Regions from separate parts of the Mesorhizobium calcicola genome, predicted to be linked through region 1. Evidence: predicted binding sites of a transcription regulator. Region 1 holds the regulator's gene; each other region holds the start of a gene.
What was found. The regulator PhoB, encoded in region 1, activates phosphate uptake and scavenging genes when phosphate is short. The targets are predictions, from matches to a motif close to TGTCATNNANCTGTCAT.

Region 1 (3,196 bases):
CACGCGTGCCCGCGCCATGCTGTGGTCGCCGATCACGCCACACACCGATATCGCCTTCGCCGACATACTCGAAGACGAGTTCGGCATCCCCGCCACCATGGAGAACGACTGCAACATGATGGCGGTGGCGCTGCGCTGGCGCGATCCGCAGCGCTACCGTGACGATTTCATCGCCATCCTCTTGTCGCACGGCATCGGCATGGGCCTGGTGCTGAAGGGCGAGCTGTTCACCGGCACCCATTCCTCGGGCGGCGAGTTCGGCCACATGATCCATCGGCCGAACGGCGCGCTGTGCCGGTGCGGACGGCGCGGCTGCGTCGAGGCCTATGCCGGCAACTACGCGATCTGGCGCAATGCAAGGCAGCTGGGCGAGGACACCGAGCCGGTCGCCGATGTCAGTGACGCTGACATGCGCGCCCTGGCGACCGCGGCGCGCGAAAGGGATGGACCCGAGCGCGAGGCCTATCGCAAGGCCGGCGAGGCGCTCGGCTACGGTCTCGGCAGCCTGTTCGCGCTGATCGATCCGGCGCCCGTCGCAATGGTCGGCGTCAGCGCCGCGGCCTTCGACCTGATCGAGCCTGCCTTGCGCGAGGCGATAGCCCAGACCGCCGGCGGCCAGCACTCGAAATCGATTTCCTTCGACACCGAGCCGAACGAACTGCCGCTGATCCGCGAAGGCTGCGCCATGCGCGCGCTGACCTTCGTCGACCAGGAGATTTTCGCGCCGGGCGCGCAGGCAAGAACGGGTGCCGGAAAGAACGTTGCCTGACGGTCAGGGCGAAACTCAATCATTCTGAACGACCGAGTTCGACCCATTGCGGACATCAATTGGCAATGTGTCTGCCTGTATGATCTGCTGATGTCCCGTTCGTTGGTGATCAACTTCAACATAGATCAGGCCGAGCTTTACGGCCTCATCCATCGTGTTCGCAACTTCGGTGAGGACGTCTACCGCTTCCTACGAACCAACGGCTGGGGCGAAATTGATATCGGCGAGGTCGATGCGGCCACAACGCAACTGATCATGCGAGACATCAAACATTCAAAGCTCCGGCGCGTTACTGCCTGGGTCGAAGAGGAGATGAGGCGGCAACATCTGTTGGGAGAAGTCGAAGTCCGCTAACCACCCTCTTCACGGCATTGGCGACTGCCTGCTGACTGGAGTTTTGATCTTGGAGTCCCATCCCGTTCTTATCGGGATGGGACAAGCTCTAGTCTTCGCGGATCGCGTATCCCGCCCCCCGGATGGTGCGGATGACGTCGGGCATGCGGCCATTGTTGACCGCCTTGCGCAGCCGGCCGACGTGGACGTCCACCGTACGCTCGTCGATATAGATCGTCTCGCCCCAGACATTGTCGAGCAGCTGACTGCGCGAAAACACGCGACCGGGATGGCGCATCATGAATTCGAGCAGGCGGAATTCGGTAGGTCCGAGCCGGATCTCGCTCTTCTTGCGATAGACCCGGTGCGATTCACGATCGAGCACGATGTCGCCGACCTTGAGCACGCTGGACAGCACTTCCGGCTTGGCGCGGCGCAGCAGCGCCTTGACCCTGGCCATGAACTCCGGCGTCGAGAACGGCTTGACCAGATAATCGTCGGCCCCGGTGGAGAGGCCGCGCACACGATCGCTTTCCTCGCCGCGCGCGGTCAGCATGATGATCGGCAGCCGCTCCGTCTCGGGACGCATTCTTAGCCGGCGACAGAGTTCGATGCCGGAAACCGCGGGCACCATCCAGTCGAGCACCAGAAGGTCGGGGACGTTCTCCTGCAGGCGAATTTCGGCCTCGTCGCCGCGCGTCACCACCTCGACCTGGTAACCCTCGGACTCCAGATTGTAGCGGAGCAGCACACCCAGCGGCTCCTCGTCCTCCACGACCATGATGCGTGGCGCGATCATCGACTGGTCACCCCTGTCGTCATGCCGCCGGCGCGGACATTGCCGTCTCGTCCTGCTTCGGACGATTGGCGGGCAACTGCTTGCCGGTCAAAACATAATACGCATTTTCCGCGATGTTCGTGACGTGATCGCCGATGCGCTCGAGGTTCTTGGCGCAGAACAAAAGATGCGTGCACGCGGTGATGTTGCGCGGGTCTTCCATCATGTAGGTCAGCAGTTCGCGGAACACGGAGGTGTACTTGACGTCGATGCGCTCGTCGGCGGCGCGCAGTTTCGCCAGGGCCTCGGCGTCGCGCGCCGCATATTCCTCGATGACGCCCTGCACCTGGATCAGCACCAGCTGCGCCATGGTGTCGATGGAGTGCGACAGGTCGCGCGGCGTGACGCTTAGGCCGACGGTGCCGACGCGTTTGGCGATGTTCTTGGCAAGGTCGCCAATGCGTTCAAGGTCGCCGGCCATGCGGATCGAACCGACGACATGGCGCAGATCGTCGGCCATCGGCTGCCGCTTGGCGATCAGTGTGATGGCGCGGTCGTCGAGCTCGCGCTGGCGCGCGTCCATGATCGCGTCGTCGGAGACGACGCGTTGGGCCATGGCGTTGTCGGAACTCAGCAGCGCCTTGGTGGCACCGCTGACCATCGAGCTGGCGAGATCGCCCATGTCGCTGATAAGCCTGCGGATCTGTCCGAGATCCTCGTCGAAAGAAGCGACGGTGTGTTCGCCCATGATCTTAGTCCTCGTATGCCTGAGCTCAGCCGAAGCGGCCAGTGATGTAGTCCTGGGTGCGCTTGTCGTCGGGGTTGGTGAACATCTTGTCGGTAGCGCCCTCCTCGACCAGATAGCCTAGATGGAACATCGCCGTGCGCTGCGACACGCGCGCCGCCTGCTGCATCGAGTGGGTGACGATGACGATCGTGTAGTTCTGGCGCAGTTCGTCGATCAGTTCCTCGACGCGAGCGGTGGCGATCGGGTCGAGCGCCGAGCAGGGCTCGTCCATCAGGATCACCTCGGGCGACACGGCGATGGCACGTGCGATGCACAGGCGTTGCTGCTGGCCGCCGGAAAGGCCGGTGCCGGGCTCCTGCAGGCGGTCCTTGACCTCGTTCCAGATCGCCGCCTTCTTCAGGCTCTGTTCAACGATCTGATCCATGTCGGCCTTACGCTTGGCCAACCCATGGATGCGCGGGCCATAGGCAACGTTCTCGTAGATCGACTTCGGGAACGGATTGGGCTTCTGGAACACCATGCCGACGCGCGCCCTGAGTTCGACGACATCGATGCTCTTGTCGTAGAT
Region 2 (3,196 bases), on a different contig from region 1:
CGTCGTGTTCTCGCGAAATCCCATCGGCGCGAAATAGGCCGGGATTTCCAGACCCCAGGACGCTGTCCATTCGCATCCCGCCGCCGTCATGCCGTCATAGGCGCCGGGGCGTTTCAGCGGCCGTCCGGCGGGCAGCCGCTCGTTGGGAAAGGTCATGACGAAGCGGCGCGAATAGAACTGCCGCGTCGTCTGCTTGAGATAACAGCGATTGGCGGCGAAGGCGCCATAGCGAGCAATATCCATGCCGAAGATGTCGGCTAGCGGCTCGCCATAAATCATCCACTCGGCCAGCGACTTGCCGACGCCGCCGCCCTGGCTGAAGCCGGCCATGACGCCACAGGCAACCCAGTAATTTTTCAGCCCGCGCACCGGCCCGACGATCGGATTGCCGTCCGGCGTGAAGGTGAAGGCGCCGTTGACCCATTTGCGGATACCGGCCGTCCTTAGGCACGGAAAGCGCTCATAGGCCTTGGACAGTTCCGGGCTGATGCGGTCGATGTCTTCCGGGATCAGCTCGATGCCGTAATCCCATGGCGCGCCATCCATGTTCCAGTGCTTCGGGTTCTGCTCGTAGACGCCGAGCAGCACGCCCTTGCGCTCCTGCCTGAGGTAGGAAAAGCCGTCGAGATCGACTGCAAGCCCGAGTTCCTTGTCGAGGGCGGCAACCTCCGGAATGTCCTCGGTGATGAAATAGTGATGCTCCATCGGCGTCACCGGCAATTCGACGCCGGCCATGCGGCCGAGCTGCTTTGCCCACAGCCCGCCGGCGTTGACGACATGCTCGGCCACGATCGTGCCTTGCTCGGTGATGACATCCCAGTGCCCGTCGGCACGCGCCTTCAACGCGACCACGCGGTTGCGCAGGATCACGTCGGCACCACGCTTTTTCGCGGCACCGGCATAGGCATGCGTCGCTCCATAAGGGTCGAGATGGCCTTCGTTGGAATCGTAGAGACCGCCGAGCACGTCGCTGACATCGACGATCGGGCAGATCTCCTTGATCTCTTCCGGTGTCACCAGGCGAGCCGTTTCGATGCCGACCGACTGGAACACGGCCCAGGCCGATTTCAGCCACTCCCAGCGCCGGGGATCGCTGGCGATGTTGACGCCGCCCGTCATGTGCAGACCCGCGTTCTGGCCGGATTCGGCCTCGATCTCGCGATAGAGCTTGATGGTGTAGTCCTGCAGCGCCGCGACGTTGGGATCGGCGTTCAGCGCGTGGAACCCGGCGGCCGCGTGCCAGGTCGAACCGGCCGTCAATTCGGCTCGCTCGATGAGCGCCACATCGCTCCAGCCGAAACGCGTCAGATGATAGAGCACCGAGGCCCCGACCACGCCACCCCCGATGACGACTGCGCGGTAATGCGACTTCAAGGCCTTCCCTCCACGACTAGTCCGAAGCCGGCACTCTATACGCACTGGACATAAGTGTCTAGTGCGATGAAAACACACTGCGCTTTGTCGACCTCAGCCTGAGGGAGTGATCAATTCTCTCGTGCGACCACACGCCTTTATCGGCGTGTGAAGAAGCCGGCGGCGTGCATCTCGCACTGTCACGCAAGCATCATGTTCACGCCGTAGACCGCTTTTCGGGGAGGCGCGCGCGGCATCATCGATGCCGCACCTCTTTCAGCTTTTCGCCTATCGGCCGCTCCGGCAAGCTTTGTCACAAAGAGGGATAATCCATGAAACACCTGTACCGAACCGCGTCGCTCGGCGTCGCGCTGGCATTGTTCACCGCCTTGACGCCGGCGCTCGCCGACAGCACCGCGACCGTCGGCGGTCTCGTCAACAAGGGCCTGGTTGGCGTCGGCCGCATGCCGGCCGCTCAGCGCGACAAGTTCGGCGAGACGTTTGGCTCCGGCTCCGGCATGGCGATCGACGCCGCTGGCTGGACGCATGACGCGGCTGGCTACAAGGGCTCGCTCTGGCTGCTGCCGGACCGCGGCTACAATGTCGCCGGCACCACCGACTACCGGCCACGCCTCAACACCATCGGCATCGAGTTTGCCCCGGTGGCGCCAGGTGCTGCACCCGCGGCCGGCCAGGAGCAGACGGGCGTCAAGGCAACGCTCACCGACACAATGCTTCTCACCGACGACAAGGGCGCCGATGCCACCGGTCTCGATCCGCTGTCGGATGTGCGCGCGGCAAGCGGCGACATGCCGATGCTGCCCACGGCCACCAACGGCAAGCTCGCCCTGGACAACGAGGCGATCGTGCGGCTGCCCGACGGCTCGATGTTCATCTCCGACGAATATGCCCCGAACATCTATCGGTTTTCCGCCGAAGGGCGCCTGCTGTCGGCGACCCAGCCGCCGGCGGCACTGGTGCCGATGCGCAAGGGAGCGCCGAATTTCTCCTCGGACAACCCCGGCCCGGGTGCTGCCGAGCCCGATCCGAAGGATCCCGACACCGGCCGTCAGAACAATCAGGGCCTGGAAGGCATGGCGATGACGCCGGACGGCAAGTTCCTGATCGCCGTGCTGCAGTCGGCGCCCCGGCAGGATGGCGGCGATTCCGGCGCGACGCGCCAGAATACGCGCGCGCTGGTCTATGACGCTTCCGACCTCGCCCATCTCAAGCTGGCGCACGAATATGTCTTGCCGCTGCCCGTGTTCAAGGATGCCAAGGACAAGACCAAGGTAGCGGCGCAGAGCGAGATCGTGGCCCTGTCCGACCAGACATTCCTGATGCTGACCCGCGACAGCGGCAATGGCCAGGGGGTGAAGGGCGACACCTCGCTGCTTCGCCGGATCAACATCGTCGATCTTTCCGCCGCGACCGACATCGCCGGTGGCGCCTTTGACGCCGCCGACAAGCCGGTGGCGCCCAAGGGCTTGCTCGACCCATCGGTGACGCCGGCCAAGCTGACGCCGTTCATCGACCTCAACGACAATGCCGAGCTCGGCCGCTTCGGCCTGCACAATGGCGCGCCGAACGACACCAACAACCTCTCGGAAAAGTGGGAAGCGATGTCGCTCGCCAGCGTGCTCGATCCGAAGCTGCCCGACGACTATTTCCTGTTCGTCGCCAACGACAACGACTTCCTCACCCAGGACGGCTTCCAGGTCGGCGCACCCTACAAGGCCGACGACGGCGCCAATGTCGACACCATGGTCCTGGTCTATCAGGTCACGCTTCCCGGCCTCGCCAAGAAGTAGCGACACCATGCAGGCGGACGCGCCAAGCGCGT
Region 3 (3,196 bases), on a different contig from region 1:
CGCCATTATCGACGATCATCCCCTGTTTCGCGAAGGCGTGACGCGCAGCCTGACGGAAATCGGAGGCTTCGAGGTGGTTGGCGAGGGCGCCACGGCGCAGGATGCCGAACGCATCGTCTCGACAGTAAGGCCCGACATATTGCTGCTCGATATCTCGATGCCTGGCGGCGGCCTGGCCGCGGTTGCAAGCATCCTCGCCGACCATCCCGCCCAGAAGATCGTCATGCTGACTGTTTCGGAGGCCAATGCCGATGTGACCAGGGCCCTGAATGCGGGGGTACATGGCTATGTCCTCAAGGGTGTCGGATCGCGCGGGCTGGCCGAGATCCTGCACACCGTGGCGGCTGGCGAAAGCTATCTTTCGCCGACGCTGTCGGCCCGCCTGCTTTCGGATCTCCAGTCCCTGCAGCCGACCGACGGCATAGCGGACCGGCTGCGGCAACTCACCGAGCGACAGACAGAAATTCTGCGGTTGGTGGCGGAAGGGCTAAGCAACAAGGAAGTTGCCCTGCGGCTGGAGCTGCAAGAGAAGACCGTGAAGCATCACATGACCGGCGTGCTGTCGAAACTCAATGTGCGAAACCGCACCGAAGCGGCCTTGATGATGCGTGAGTTGCGCGACCGGGACCGAAACCATCCGTAGAGGGTGCCACCAACCCTGGAGCGGTCACCGTTTCACGCCAAACCGCTCGATCCTTGTTTAATGCAATTCCGAACGGAAACGGGGTGACAAAAACAAGGTCACCTCCGCCGGGGGCGGCGGAGGTGACGTGTGAAGCCGGCCGCTGCCTGTTGGCCAGCTTCACAAGGCCTTGAGGCGGCTGACATCCGCCGGCGTGGCCTGGCGATCGATGATCGTACGCCCGAGCGCATCCTCCATGCTGAAACGGCCATTATCGATCTTTTCCTTTATCCCGTCGGGATGCAGGACCGTGATCTTCTTGCCTTGCACGTCAACCTGGTCACCGGTCTTGGCGTTGACATGATGGCCGTTGCCACTGCTGTTCTGCCCGTGAGACTTGCCGCCGCCGCTGTTTCCGTTGCCGTTGCCGTTGCCGTTGTTGCCGCCGCCGCTGTTGCCACCACCACCGCCATTGCCGCCGCCGCCACCACCGCCATTGCCGCCGCCGCCGCCATTGCCGCCAGCCTGTGCGCTAGCGTCGTGGAGCCCCGGAGCGGAGCCGTGGAAGGCAAACTGATAGGGAGCGATGGTCAGCACCAGCGCGGCCGCCGATCTAAGCGCCAGCCGGCAACAACGGGTCGTGATCGATCTGTGCATCCTGATCTCCGTCGAGCTGGCGCGCCCACCGTCGACGTTGCAATCGCACAAGCATCGCCGAAAGAAGTGATCCCTGAAAGCCGCATCCGACCGTTGCGCTTGTCACCCAGGACCTTTGCAAGCGCAAGATTGGACTAAAGTCCCAAGCATATGCTAATAAATACCTCTTATGGACGGCGGCGGGCCCGCCATCGCCGACGGGAGCCTGACTTTCCTGACGCCCGGCGGCGGCCGACGCCGAACATCAAGTCACCTCCGCCGGGGGCGGCGGAGGTGACTTGTAGGCCCTCCAAGACCTTCATAAGGCCTGAAGACGACTGATATCGTCCGCCGTCGCGGGACGTTCGACAATCGTGCGGTCGAGTGCAGTGCCGGCGTTCACAAATGGCCGCCCATCCCCGAGATGGCGGCCTTGCCACGACCGATGCGATGCCGCCAAAAACCTTGCCGGGTCTGACAAGGGACGCTTTTCCCACGCTACGTGCTGCCCGCAGAATGCTTAGCCGACGGCGCGGAATGCCTGTTGTGTCTGAAAGGTCGCTTGATGTCACGAAAATGTGATCGGCCGACTATAAGGGGGTCGAACAGGCAACACGCTCCAGCCACCCCTAAAGCCAGAGGCAAGCCAGATGACCGAACACCGCTCCCCCGACGCCAAATTCCGCACCAGCCTGCTCGAGGAAAATGACGGCCCGGCCACCAACCCCACCGACAACCGCACCATGGGCGAGATCATCGCCGCGCGGTTCTCGCGCCGTGGTTTCCTGAAAGGCTCGCTGGCCGTCTCGGCCATTGCCGCCACCGTCAGCCCGCTGGCGCTGGTCAGCGCCGACCAAGCCCGGGCCGCCGAAGGCTCCGCCTTCGCGTTCGATGAACTGGAGGCCGGCATCGACGACACGCACCATGTTGCGCCGGGCTACGATGCCGACGTGCTGCTGCGCTGGGGCGATCCGCTGTTTGCCGATTCGCCGGAGTTCGACCCGACGAAACAGTCGGCGCAGGCCCAGGCGAGACAGTTCGGCTACAACAACGACTATGTCGGCTACATCGCGATCGACGGTTCGGCCGAACATGGCCTGCTGGTCGTCAACCACGAATACACCAATCCGCATCTGATGTTCCCGGGCATCGTCAAGATCGTCGACAAGGACGGCAAGAAGTCGGCGGACGTCGCACCGCTCAGCAAGGAACAGATCGACGTCGAGATGGCGGCGCATGGCGGCACCATCGTCGAGATCCGCAAGGTGTCGGGCAAATGGCAGGTGGTGCGCGACGGCAAGCTCAACCGCCGCATCACCTCCAACACCGAAATGGCGCTGTCCGGCCCGGTCGCCGGCCATGACCGCGTCAAGACCAATGCCGACCCGTCCGGCACGAAGGTTTTCGGCACCTTCAACAACTGCGCCGGCGGCGTCACGCCCTGGGGCACCTATGTGATGGCCGAGGAAAACATCCACGGCTATTTTTCCGGCGAATTGCCCGAGGGCCATAAGGAAGCCGCCAACTACAAGCGCCTCGGCATTCCCGAAGGGGCCTATGAATGGGCCGCGCACTATGACCGTTTCGACCTGGCCAAGGAGCCGAACGAGGCCAACCGCTTTGGCTGGATCGTCGAAGTCGATGTCAACGATCCGACCTCGACGCCGCGGAAGCGCACCGCCATGGGCCGCTTCAAGCACGAGGGCGCCGAGTCGATCGTCGCCAAGGATGGTCGCGTCGTCTTCTATCTCGGCGACGACGAGCGCTTCGACTACGCCTACAAGTTCGTCACCAAGGGGATTTTCAACGCCAACGACCATGCCGCCAACAAGGACCTGCTCGACGACGGCACGCTGCATGTCGCCAGGTTCGCCGAGGATGGCTCGGTCGAATGGCTGCCGATCGTCTTCGGCCAGGGCCCGCTGACCCCTGAAAACG
Region 4 (3,196 bases), on a different contig from region 1:
CGAACGACACCCAGCTGCGGCGGAACGCATCATCGCTGCGGCCAATGCCTATTGCCGGACATTCGCCAACGAGCAGGCCGAACAGGCGATCTCCCTGCTCGTGCTCTACAAATATTTCGTGCTCAGCGGGCAGTTCAAACCCGACGCCGAGGTCTGGCGCTATATCATCGGATAGAAGCCGGCGGGCATCGTCCGCCGGCTTCCCGTGGAGATCGGTGTTTCACACGCCGCTTCGGTCAATAACCAGATCGGCGGCGCCGAAGCGGTCCTTTGCCGTCAGCTGCTGGTGCCAGTAGGGATAGAGCAAAGGCGGCCGGCTGACCGCGTCGAGCCGTTCACGCTCCTCGCCGGTGAGCACCAGGCTTGCCGCTGCGATATTGTCCCGGAATTGCGTTTCGCTCCTGCCGCCGATCACCAGCGAACTGACGGCCGGTCGGCCAAGCAGCCAGGCCAGTGCCACCTGCGCTGCCGACACGCCGTGCTGCGTGCCGATCTCGACAAGGACATCGACGATCCGCCAGAGCCGGTCCTCGTCGCGGATCGGCGGCTCGGACCAGCCGGCGCGCTGGCGGGCGGTGGGGCTGTCGCGGCGGTATTTGCCGGACAGCAATCCGCCGGCGAGCGGGCTCCAGACCAGCACGCCGAGGCCCTGGTCGACCGAAATCGGCAGCAATTCATATTCCGCCTCGCGCGCTTCCAGCGTGTAGTGGATCTGCTGGGTGACGAAGCGCGGCTGGTGATGGCTGTCGCTGATACCGAGCGCCTTCATCACTTGCCAGCCGGAATAGTTGGAGCAGCCGACATAGCGGATCTTGCCCTGGGCAACCAGCGTGTCGAGCGCGGCTAGGGTTTCCTCAAGCGGCGTCGTGCCGTCCCATTCGTGCAGGAAGTAGATGTCGATGACGTCGGTCTTCAACCGCTTCAGGCTCTTCTCGCATTCGCGGATCAGGTGATAGCGCGACAGGCCTTCATCGTTGGGGCCGTTGCCGATCCGCATCCGCGCCTTGGAGGCGATCAGCACGTCGCCCTTGCGCTTGCCGCCGAGCGCCTCGCCGATCATTTCTTCGGAAATGCCGTTCGAATAGACATTGGCGGTGTCGATGAGGTTGATGCCGGCATCGATGCAGAGATCGATCATCCGGCGTGCCTCGTCGAGGTCGGTCTTGCCGACAGCCGAAAACGCGCCGGCGCCGCCGAAGGTCATGGTGCCCATGGTCAGTGTCGAAACTTTCAAGCCGGAACGGCCGAGGGTGCGGTATTCCATGTCATTCCTCGCGATTGCTTTGGGGGAAGGGGTGCTGGGGAAGGGCACCTCCGAAAGTGGCAGGTATTTGTAGGACAATTTTGACCGCCTGTCGCCATGCCACGACGACGGATCGATCATGCCTCGCGGGATTTGCAGCGGCGGTGATCCCGTTCAGGCTGCAATAAAACCGTCATTGCCGGTCTATATTGAAGTCGGCTCAGGTGTTGCCACTCGGAACGCAGGCCAGGGGTTTGGGCGCCGGACGTGGATCGACGGGTTTGCAAGCGGAGCAGCTGATATGACCGAGCTAAAACAGAATTCTCCTGCCAAGGACTGGCTTGAAGCCGAGCTCGCCGACACGCTCGACGAGGACTATGAGCTCGAAATGTCGGAGCCGGCGCTGTCGATGGAGATCGCCAAGATCTATAAGAACTCGCATCCGCCTTCGATCGATCGCATGCAGTATTTTCGCGACCTGATCAGCCTGCAGTCCGAATTGATCAAGCTGCAGTCCTGGGTCGCCTATCACAAGAAGAAGCTGGTGGTGATCTTCGAGGGCCGCGACTCCGCCGGCAAGGGCGGCGTCATCAAGCGCATCACCCAGCGGCTCAATCCGCGCATCTGCCGCGTCGTCGCCCTTCCGGCGCCGACCGAGCGCGAACAGTCGCAATGGTATTTCCAGCGTTACGTCCCGCATCTGCCGGCCGGCGGCGAGATCGTGCTGTTCGACCGTTCCTGGTACAACCGCTCCGGGGTTGAGCGGGTGATGGGTTTTGCCGAGCCCGATCAGGTCGAGGAATTCTTCCGCGACGTGCCGGAGTTCGAGCGCATGCTGGTCCGCTCAGGCGTCACCGTGGTCAAATACTGGTTCTCGATCACCGACGAGGAGCAGCAGATGCGCTTCCTGATGCGCATCCACGATCCGATGAAGCAGTGGAAACTGTCGCCGATGGACCTGCAGTCGCGCGTGCGCTGGGAGCAGTACACCAAGGCCAAGGAAGAGACCTTCGCCCGCACCAACATCCCGGAGGCGCCCTGGTTCATCGTCGAGGGCAACGACAAGAAGCGCGCGCAGCTTAACTGCATCGACCATCTGCTGAAGCAGATGCAGTATGAAGAGGTGCCGCACGAGGAGATCACGCTGCCCGAGCGCGTCTTCAATCCGGAATACGAGCGCCAGACGCTGCCGCGCGAACTCTACGTGCCGGAGAAGTATTGAGAACGCCAACGCCCCTTCTCCTACAGGGGGAGAAGGGGGAGCCTGACTTAAACCCGATTGATAACCACATGCGTGGCGAGCGCTGTCGCCACCTGTTCGGCGCATTGATAGCCGAGCTTCGGCATGTCCAGGCCGGCGAAAAGATTCTCGCCCGCGCCGAGCAGCACCGGCGCGATCGCCAGATGCATCTCGTCGATCAGTTTCTCCTGCAGATATTGCCGGATGGTGGCGACGCCGCCGCCGACCCGCACGTCCTTGCCATCGGCCGCCGCTTTGGCTTGTTCCAGCGCCGAATGGATGCCATCGGTGACGAAGTGGAAGGTCGTGCCGCCCTCCATGACGATCGGTTCGCGCTTGTGATGGGTCAGCACGAAAACCGGCACATGGTAGGGCGGGTTGTCGCCCCACCAGCCCTTCCAGCTGTCGTCAGGCCATTCGCCCCGGATCGGTCCGAACATGTTGCGGCCGAGGATCCAGGCGCCGACATTCTCGAAGCTGCGCGCCGCAAAGTCCTCGTCAGTGCCGGTCGCGCCGCCCTCTTCGCCGAACATCTCGCGGAAGGTGCGGGTGCTCCAGGCCCATTTGTGCAGGGTTTCCCCGCCGACACCGAGCGGGTTTTGCAGATCCTGATCCGGACCGGCGCCATAGCCGTCGAGCGACAGGGTGAAAGCATTGACGCGAAGTTTGGACATGAAAGCCTCCTCCATAACCAGTTGTGATTTGCAAGCAGT

Region 2: a site for PhoB is predicted at 1,552-1,568, ahead of ACFSQT_RS22060 (esterase-like activity of phytase family protein). Genes of this name have one in related genera too.
Region 3: a site for PhoB is predicted at 1,825-1,841, ahead of ACFSQT_RS12685 (PhoX family protein). Genes of this name have one in related genera too.
Region 4: a site for PhoB is predicted at 1,424-1,440, ahead of ppk2 (polyphosphate kinase 2). Genes of this name have one in related genera too.

What each region holds. Positions count from the first base shown of each region.
Region 1 is NZ_JBHUGY010000061.1:36,185-39,380, forward strand. It holds gene ACFSQT_RS32480 (ROK family protein) at 1-769, shown strand, start outside; gene ACFSQT_RS32485 (hypothetical protein) at 860-1,123, shown strand; gene phoB (phosphate regulon transcriptional regulator PhoB) at 1,212-1,901, opposite strand; gene phoU (phosphate signaling complex protein PhoU) at 1,921-2,628, opposite strand; gene pstB (phosphate ABC transporter ATP-binding protein PstB) at 2,654-3,196, opposite strand, start outside.
Region 2 is NZ_JBHUGY010000032.1:77,456-80,651, forward strand. It holds gene ACFSQT_RS22055 (GcvT family protein) at 1-1,374, opposite strand, end outside; gene ACFSQT_RS22060 (esterase-like activity of phytase family protein) at 1,686-3,164, shown strand.
Region 3 is NZ_JBHUGY010000020.1:135,223-138,418, reverse strand. It holds gene ACFSQT_RS12695 (response regulator) at 1-643, shown strand, start outside; gene ACFSQT_RS12690 (hypothetical protein) at 803-1,279, opposite strand; gene ACFSQT_RS12685 (PhoX family protein) at 1,909-3,196, shown strand, end outside.
Region 4 is NZ_JBHUGY010000080.1:193,155-196,350, reverse strand. It holds gene ACFSQT_RS39415 (glycosyl transferase family 90) at 1-175, shown strand, start outside; gene ACFSQT_RS39410 (aldo/keto reductase) at 221-1,264, opposite strand; gene ppk2 (polyphosphate kinase 2) at 1,545-2,465, shown strand; gene ACFSQT_RS39400 (dihydrofolate reductase family protein) at 2,513-3,157, opposite strand.